Regions from separate parts of the Spirosoma rhododendri genome, predicted to be linked through region 1. Evidence: riboswitches for the same ligand, from Rfam matches in the RefSeq annotation. Region 1 holds a riboswitch; each other region holds the start of a gene.
What was found. Region 1 has a riboswitch for cobalamin ahead of metE (5-methyltetrahydropteroyltriglutamate--homocysteine S-methyltransferase). Riboswitches for the same ligand answer to the same signal wherever they lie in the genome.
Positions count from the first base shown of each region.

Region 1 (2,198 bases):
CTGACGCATTGGCGGGGTCGTTGAACAGCGTCGTGAGCGTGGCCAGTTCGTCCAGTTTTTGCCGGGCGAAGGCCAGCCATTGCTTGATTTCGGGCGTCAGGCCCTGCTCGGCCGTTTCGTTAGCCAAATCGCAGGGAACGTGCAGCAGCGAACACGATGGTGCCAGCATAACCCGCTCACTACCAATAGCATTGACAACCCGCTGGATCGTCTGTCGCGACTTTTCCAGATCATTGATCCAGATATTCCGCCCGTTGATGACGCCTATTGAAAGCTGCGTCGACTTGCTGGCAAAATCAGTTTGGAGGATGTCGTCCAGTTGGCTTGGGCAGCGGACCAGATCGAGGTGCAGCGCGTCGACGGGCAGTTGCAGGGCCAGGTTCAGGTTGTCGCCGTAGCAGTCGAAATACGACGCCAGCAGGATGTTCAGGTCGGGGAATTGTCCGCGTAGCCGGGCGTAGGTTTTGGCGAACACCGCGCGTTGGGCATCGGTCAGGTCGAGCGACAGACCCGGTTCATCCAGTTGAATCCAAGTGGCACCCTGCGTTTGAAGGCGACTCAGTATCTGTTCGTAGACGGGCAGCAGCCGGTCGATCAGGTCCAGCCGGTCAAAGTCGACGTCTTTCTCTTTGCCCAGCAACAGATACGTCACGGGGCCAATCAGCACCGGTTTCGGCACCACGCCAAGCGTCTGCCGGGCTTCATCGAACTGGGTGAAGATGCGTTCCGACAGCAACGTAAACGACTGGTCTTTCGAGAATTCCGGAACGATGTAGTGGTAGTTTGTGTCGAACCACTTGGTCATCTCCATCGCTTTCAGGTCGAGGCCGTTCTGCTGATAACCCCGCGCCATGGCGAAGTACAGCGTCAGGTGGTCATCGTCCGGTTCGGCACTGTCGAGCAGCGGCTGGAAACGGGGTGGAATGGCCCCTACCGTCAGCGACAGGTCGAGCACCTGATCGTAGAACGAGAAGTCGTTGCAGGGAACGAGCGCGATGCCCGCCTGCTGTTGGGTCAGCCAGTTATCGGTGCGGATTTGCCGCCCGACGTCCTCTAGCTGCTGACACGTGATTTTGTTGGCCCAGAACTGTTCGCAGGCCCGTTTGAGTTCGCGGTGGCTACCAATTCGTGGATAGCCGAGATTGTGTGCGATCATAAAAATGGTTTGAAAAATGGTTGATCGCGTTCGATGCCGAACTCCATACGCCTACCCAACTCCAAACTCTATCGATACGACACACCACACCCGGCCCCGGTGATGGAGCGGAAAAATGAAACGGGAAAAAGTGGTCAATACGTGATAGAACCCAGGGCCGTGTGGGCGTAATCAGCAAGGCTAAGGGCAAGTCTCCTGGCTTGTGACGGTATTTGCCGTCCTTCTCATCCCCTGGTAACGGGGACAATGGACATCGAGGGCAAACCCTTTTCTGATGGTCACTGACAGTAGCAACGTCTGCTCGTGAATTTCACACGATTCCTTTTTAATCTCCTGAACCTCTCAGGAAAACCAATAGCCTGTTTGACGGAAAACAAAGAACGTTGGGGCAAAGCTAGTCGCATTGGCCGGACAATCACAACGATGACGCACCCGGCCCACCGTAAGCAGACTGGCCGCGCAGGTCATAGCCCGGTGTTGCCGCCTGACCCTCAAACGCTTATCCGACCAGATTTTTTCTGGCAAAACCGTCGGTCGACGAGATTTGCTGCCCCACTCGCTGATGACCGGACTAGGCAGGCCACTGCGTATCGATACCCTGCGAACGAATCAGTTGCTGAAAGTCGGCCAACAGGTTTTGCTTTTCGCGCACGGCACGGGGTGGCACCTTTCTATCGATGGCAAACGAAATCAACGCCCCAACCGCTTCGCCGATGCTCCACTCGACGGGGTGCAGTCGGTAACAGCCGTTGGTGATGTGTGTCGTACCGATATTTTTACAGGCGGGCAGCAGATTTTCCATTCGTTGCGGCAGTAAAGCCCCCAACGGTATCTGAAACGGCAACGACCCAAAGTCGATGTAGTTGTTGCCGCTGGTACTGGGGTGCAGGTCGATATGGTAGTAGCCGATACCAACACTGTCGGCGAAGGGCGCGGCTTTATTCCCGGTTTTCTGCCCCGTAATCAGCGCCCGGTTATCGGCTCCAACGTATTCTTCCAATACGCGGAAGACGGGTTTGATGCGCCGGGCTTCCCGGATGTA
Region 1 is NZ_CP051677.1:4,948,358-4,950,555, forward strand. It holds gene metE (5-methyltetrahydropteroyltriglutamate--homocysteine S-methyltransferase) at 1-1,156, opposite strand, end outside; cobalamin riboswitch at 1,325-1,527, opposite strand; gene HH216_RS20590 (FAD-dependent oxidoreductase) at 1,728-2,198, opposite strand, start outside.

Region 2 (2,198 bases), 1.2 Mb from region 1:
GTCGAGGTCGACGGTTTTGGGTAGTTCGTCGGCGATGGCCTGAATGATCTGTTCGTAATCCGTTTCGGACGACAGGTGCAGCCCCAGATGCCGCGAGGGAATGGCAAAGCGCGGGTTGTTGGGCAAATAGCCCAGCGGTTCTACACCCACATCGGCGCAGGCGTCGGCCAGAAACCGGTAGTGCGATTCAGACCCAACGTTGTTGAAAATAGCCCCGACCAACCGGATACCCGCGTAAAAATTCTTGAATCCGTAGAGCAGCGGGGCCACCGAATACGCCATCGCCTTCGCGTTGACAACCAGCACGACGGGTATGTCCAGTAACTCCGCCACGGCCGCGCTACTGCCCTGCATCCGATCCGACCCGTCGAATAACCCCATCACCCCCTCCGTAATCGCGACGTCAGTCTCCTGCACGTATCGCCCATACGAAGCCCGTACGTGCTCCGGCGACGCCATGAATAAATCGAGATTGATGCTGGGCGGCAGTCCGTTGGGCGGCACTCCGTTGGGTCGACCGGCCGCCGTGCTGTGGTGCTGCGTGTCGATGTAGTCGGGGCCGCACTTGAACGGCTGCACCTGCAATCCCCGGTTTGCCAGCGCCCGCAACAGCCCCAGCGTGAGGGTCGTCTTGCCGGAACCGCTGGACGGTGCCGCGACAAGGAACTGAGAAAAGCGTTCAGCCATGCGTAACGTGGGTTGAGTCGTGAGCAGACCAACGGCCGAACCGGTATTTCTGTGCGCTGGCAGTATGGAGAAGAGGGGGTTGGTAGGCAGGCCTATACTGCCGTTCTTGCTGATACCATACCGGTAAGTCAGCACGCACCAAACCCGACCTAGCTTCAAACCGCGGAAGCGTTGTCGTCTCGAAACAGGCAGGTCTCCTGACTTGAACCATCGCTGCCGTCCTTCCCGAATCGACGGGTTAGTGGACGCTTGTGAGCAGCGACTTGATGCGTTCGTACAGTTGCGCGACAGTTCGGGCTTATCCCGATTCCCTTTTCACCACCTATAGGGTGGCACCTGTTTCGGTTGGAAGAAATGACGTCGAAACGTTAATCGATACCAAAGGTAACGCGAAAAGCCCCTACTTTTGCAGCTGTTAGCTGGTGCCCTTCCGTTGCGGAGGGCTTAAAAGGGAATCCGTCGCCCCGCCGATGCGGAGTTAATCGGAGCAGTTCCCGCTGCTGTATAGTTCACAAATCAGGCATTGACAATACGCCACTGTTCCGGACGGAATGGGAAGGCGTCGGTGCTGAACGAGCCAGAAGACCTGCCGCGAACATCATAACCGGGTTGCTTTCGGGACCAAAAGCGGCAGGAAAGTCAACGGATGCGCCGATGCGGCAGCGTCCGGGCTTTTTTCGTGCGCACTTCCCAACGGTCAGCCCCAATCCGTTGCGCACATGGTCAATCCGTTACTCCTCGATTCGTTACTGCTGGGGGTTCAGCACTCCTTCGAACCCGATCACATGGCTGCCGTGTCGGTACTGGCGTCGGAGAAAGAAAAATCAGGCCGTCGGCATCTATGGCGGGTCATCTGGCGGTCGTCGCATTGGGCGCTGGGGCATTCGTTCACGCTCATTCTGTTTGCCTGCTTCATTCTGTTACTCAAATCGGCCCTGTCTCTCAACATCGCCGAGCAGGTTGAACTGGCGGTTGGGCCGCTGATGATCTGGCTGGGCGTCGTCGCGATCCGGCGCAATTACGTACAGACCCACGAACGCGCCCATCCGCACAATCCACCGGCCACGACGTTCAGCCGGTCGTTCTGGGTTGGGATGGTGCATGGATTGGCCGGGACAGGTGGAGCCTGCACCGTCGCGCTGACCCTGGCTGCCCGCGACGCAGCAACCGCCGTCTGGATTATCATCCTGCAAAGCGCGGGGATCATCGTCGCCATGACGCTGTACGGTTGCCTGCTGGCTTTTTCACTGACAAAAGTGGTCGACCGCTGGCGCACGGCGGTGCGGGTTATCAACTACGCCGTCGGTATTTTCTCCATCGGCATCGGGCTTCTCACGCTGTGGGAAGTGGCCCAATCGTATCGGTAGGCCCGTTTTACTTCTCTTTCTGTCATCCCGACGACAGGAGGGATCTTCGGTAGCAGACGACTCTCCTACTCTTACCCGGAGATTCCTCCTGTCGTCGGGATGACAAAAACCGAACGGATTCAACAGCAATCATCTATCAATTAA
Region 2 is NZ_CP051677.1:3,707,754-3,709,951, forward strand. It holds gene HH216_RS15435 (cobyrinate a,c-diamide synthase) at 1-687, opposite strand, end outside; cobalamin riboswitch at 858-1,042, opposite strand; cobalamin riboswitch at 1,090-1,295, shown strand; gene HH216_RS15440 (hypothetical protein) at 1,407-2,054, shown strand.
Region 2: it holds a riboswitch for cobalamin, as region 1 does, so the genes downstream of both, HH216_RS15440 (hypothetical protein) here and metE (5-methyltetrahydropteroyltriglutamate--homocysteine S-methyltransferase) in region 1, are expected to answer to the same signal.

Region 3 (2,198 bases), 1.3 Mb from region 1:
CGGCCAGTACGGGCACGACGAGCCGACGCCAGGACCACGCGGATGGCGGACCGGACGGATGCGTATCAGCCGTGTTCATCACTTCAGTTGCTGATAGTAAACCAGTTGGTGCTTCGGTAGCAGATCGGGGTGCAGAATACGGATCAGGTCGGCCAGCACCAGATGCGGATTGACGGCACCGGATTCCCAGAAATCGTTGGAACCCCGACTGTTGACCCGTTTGGTATAGCTGTACAGTCGTCCGGTTTTGAAAGCTTTGAAATCGGCGTAGCGCGCGTCTTTGGCCAGTACACTCTGCTTCGAATCGACCGACATCATCCCCACGTTGAGCCAGTAGTCGGCCGTTAGGGCGACGGGGTACACGGCTTCAAAATTGAGCGGTAGGCTACCCGTTGCCCGGCGGTTCACCCACGGATATTTTCCTCCGGCATCCAGAAAAAAGCGGGTCATGTAGCTGTCGCCGTCGGGTACGAACCAGGCGTCCTTGCTGTTCATGCCGCTGATAATCGTCGGCTTGCTGGCAACCGGCTTCGTCAGCGTAGCCAGCCGGTTGTATTCCTGCTCGACCTTCGCGAATTTCTGGTTGACGAGCGTTTCTTTGTTGAGCAGCGCAGCCAGCAGTTTCACCCATTCAGCCCGGCCCAGTGGCGTTGTCTCCACCCATTCCGAGTTGATCAGCACCGGCACGCCCGCACCCCGGATGGTACGGTAATGGTCGAGCCGGGCCGTGGGGCTCCCCATCGCCATCAGCAAATCGGGCTGCATCGTAATTACCTGTTCGTCGTTGATGGTCTGGTCGCGGCCCACTTCACGGACCTTCCCCGCGTCGATGCGCTGAATCACCTTCGGCGACGATACGTATTTGAGATTACCCAGACCGACGATGAGGTCTTCCGCCCCCAGGAATTCCGCCAACCCTACGTGCATCGACGACATAGCGACGATACTCCGCAGTGGAATATCAATGACCTGACTGGCCGCGTAACCTTTCGGCGCGGGCGTTCCGCGCGGCACCAGCACGTACCGAACCGTATCGACGCTTTTGTCGAACGGACTCATGATCGACACGAATTTGTAGGGGCCGCTGTAGCGAATCGTAAAGCCTTTGGCGTAACGGATGGCAACCTGCGGACGGGCCGGAACCGCGCTTTTGGGTGCGGGCTTTGCGGTAACCGTATAGGATACGCTGCTGGTTGACAGACCAAACAACAGGCAGACAAACCAGGCGGCAATGCGTGGTTTACGCTGCAAAAAACGAGCAGTTTTTGTATGCACAGATGAACGGGCCTTTTCTCCGAAAGCCATTATCGATGAAGCAACGGCAGGTCTTCTGACTTACTCCGTAACCAACGGCCTTCCCATTTCGCAGAAACAGTGGCACACGGGGTTGATTACGTTTGTGGAGATTACAGCAGCGGAGACTGTTCCGGTTTTGCACCGGGATTCCCTTTTAAAACCGGCCGGTCGTGTCTGAAACACACCGTCGGCTACCCTTGCCCCACAAAGGTACGGTGTTGGTATTCGTAATCGTACTACGCTGCCGGAGAAATGTCGGCCCGCCCGTTTCGACCAGTAGTGCGTTTTCACAAACTGGTGCGGACGGCCCTGATGCTACTGACTTTTAAGATAACTGTTGTGGTACTGTCGCAAGAGGGCATCGAGCTGATAGCCCACTTTGTACCGGGAGCCGATGTTGTAGCCCCGGCTGTAGTTATACTCCCACCGAAACTCTTCGGTACTTCGCAGCCTGACCCGCTTCGTCTGCGCAATACGTCCCGGCGGGATAGGGATAGCGAAGTTAAAGCCAGCGGTCGAGCCATTTCCCGTTTTGGTCGCAAAAAAGCCCACCTCAACATTCGGAAACTGCCGGATAAAGTCAATTCGTCCGCCCCGGTCATTGTACAGGTACTGCCCGCCCGATACTTTCAGCGTTACATTATGTCGGCCAATGCGGTAAGCCAGATCAGCCAGCAGCAGCAGGTCCGTGGGCGACTGATAATAAAAGCCGTCTTTGGGGAAGAAGTAAAACCCGGTCAGGCTGGTTTCAAGCCCGAATGACCAGGGAGACCGCAGGTCTGCGTGCCGGTACTGCACGTTCAGGCCGTACCGGTCCGTGTAGAACAATCCCGCCGAAATACTCATAAAGTCAGCCTGGTTAAGCGCCAGGAACTGGTTCAGGAAGATCGGGGCCGGACGAA
Region 3 is NZ_CP051677.1:3,684,769-3,686,966, reverse strand. It holds gene HH216_RS15320 (FecCD family ABC transporter permease) at 1-79, opposite strand, end outside; gene HH216_RS15315 (ABC transporter substrate-binding protein) at 79-1,251, opposite strand; cobalamin riboswitch at 1,304-1,510, opposite strand; gene HH216_RS15310 (YjbH domain-containing protein) at 1,612-2,198, opposite strand, start outside.
Region 3: it holds a riboswitch for cobalamin, as region 1 does, so the genes downstream of both, HH216_RS15315 (ABC transporter substrate-binding protein) here and metE (5-methyltetrahydropteroyltriglutamate--homocysteine S-methyltransferase) in region 1, are expected to answer to the same signal.

Region 4 (2,198 bases), 1.1 Mb from region 1:
TGATCGGGTCGGGTAAAGTCGCTTTTGGCGTAATCGAGCACGTCGCGGATCCAGCCCAGCCGCACGGTTGTGGCCCCGGCTGCGTAGGTCGTCAGCAACCGCGCCGACTGCGTACGGGTTCGCTCCCGCGCAATGGCATCCTGCGGGCTCAGGATCAGATCATTATCCGTCAACCAGGCATTGACCGACAGTTGCTGACCGTTGCGGTGCCGCACGTACACATCCTGCACCAGCCCCCGTTGCGCCGTCGTGGCCTGATCGACGAAGTAGTTACGAAATTCGCGGTACGGGTAGTCGTTGTTCAGCTGACTCCGGTACAGGTACGTCCGGCCCGACACCTGCCAGTTTGCCCCCGGCGCACTGCTGTAGCGAAGCCCCAACTGCGTCTGATTATTACGGAACGACGCCAGTTGCTGCCCCACCGTCACGCCCAGCCGCGTTTGCCAGTCGGCCTGACTTCCCAGCAGAATGCTACCGCCCACGGCATCGGAGCCGATGGCACTGGCCCCTGAGCCATATTGCACAGCCAGTTTATCGAAACCCGCGACGGGCACGGTTGAGAAATCGGTTTGGCCGAGGTTCGGCTGGTTAATATTGATGCCGTTCCAGAGAACCGCCGTGTGGTTGGCCGACGTACCGCGAAAGGATACCGTAGCCAGCTGACCGGGGCCGTAGCTCTTAAACGCCAGGGGTGTATTGTACGTCAGCAGGTCGGTGATGGTGCTGAACCGAAACTGAAGCAGTGTGGTCGAATCGATGCGCTGAATTTTTTGCCCCGCCAGAAACCGTTCAGGCGCGATAGCCCGCACCGTCACCGCCGACAGCGCCACGGCGGAGTCGGGTACGGTTGTGGTGGTTTGGGCGAGCGCGCCAACAGGCCAGCTAGCCATCAGCGAAAGCCCAACAGCCCCCCAAAACCATCCGTGGGTTTTCACAATCTGATTCAGTTCTCGTGCGTGTTTGCGTCAGCACGCGACCGGGCCGTTTCCTCCGAACGATTCGGCAGCGGATGGTCATCGGCAGGTCTCCTGGCTCGTCGTCCCGGTCCGGGCCTTCCCGCCCGTAGGCAGTGGCCATGCAGATTGAACCGGGTTTGTACAGACTTACAGTTGCGGGGACAGCGTCGGTTTTCCACCAACTTCCCTTTTAAGCCATGAACGCCACTACGGAGCGGCATCAGGCACCGATAACTCGCGACAAAGGTACGGGAATCACCTAAAAAAACAGCCCCGATTGCTCGGGGCTGAATTATTGAACAGGTGGAATAGTAACGGAAAGACTACCTCGTTACTTGGTCAGTCATGGGTAAATACCCACTACCTGCCAGATGGTCAAACGTATGTAGCCCCCTCACTCCGTCCTATGTTTATTGATTGAGCGGTGCAAACGGGTTCGCGAACGGTAACCTCATCACGAAAGAGGGCCACTTAGAAGCCTTCTGCCTTGATTTCTTTCTCCGTAACGGCACCGTATTTTTTCACCTTATCCCGAATCGCATCGGCCTTTCCGATCAGCACGAATTGCAGGTTCTTGTCAGGAAAATACTGGTCGATGATCTGCCGCGTTTTGGCTACCGTCAGCCCGTCGACGTTCTTCTGAAAATTGTTGATAAACGACTCATCGTACCCCAGGCTAAACATATCCGTCAGCAGGTTGGCCAACTCGCTCGCTGACTCATAGCGAGGTGGAAAATCGGCTTTGACGTAGTTTTTGGCCGATGTCAGCGTCTTCTCGTCGATACCGGTGCGGTGCAGGCTGTCGAGCACATGAACGGCCAAGTCAATCGCGGGGATCGTGCTACTATTCTTCGTGAATGTCGATACGACAAACGTACCGCTGTTCCGATACGTCGCAAATCGACTGTTGGCCCCGTAGGTCAGGCCGGAGTTCACGCGCAGCGCATCGTTGAGCCACGACGTAAATCGCCCACCCAGAATCGTATTGACAACCGTGACGGGAATAAAATCGGGATTACTCTGCTTGATACCCTTACCACCGATGATAAACGTCGTTTCGCGGGCGTCGTCTTTGTTGACCAGCAGCACACGAGGACCGCTGAACGCCAACGCCGGTTCGTCCAGCCGGGGCGTAGTGGAAGCCGCCGTTTTCCAGTTGCTGAACAGATCGGTCATGCGCTTTTTCATCGCGGCCGTGTTGAAGTCGCCGACGATGGCGATAGCCGCCCGGTCGGTGGTATA
Region 4 is NZ_CP051677.1:309,351-311,548, forward strand. It holds gene HH216_RS01245 (TonB-dependent receptor plug domain-containing protein) at 1-890, opposite strand, end outside; cobalamin riboswitch at 1,002-1,203, opposite strand; gene HH216_RS01250 (M16 family metallopeptidase) at 1,428-2,198, opposite strand, start outside.
Region 4: it holds a riboswitch for cobalamin, as region 1 does, so the genes downstream of both, HH216_RS01245 (TonB-dependent receptor plug domain-containing protein) here and metE (5-methyltetrahydropteroyltriglutamate--homocysteine S-methyltransferase) in region 1, are expected to answer to the same signal.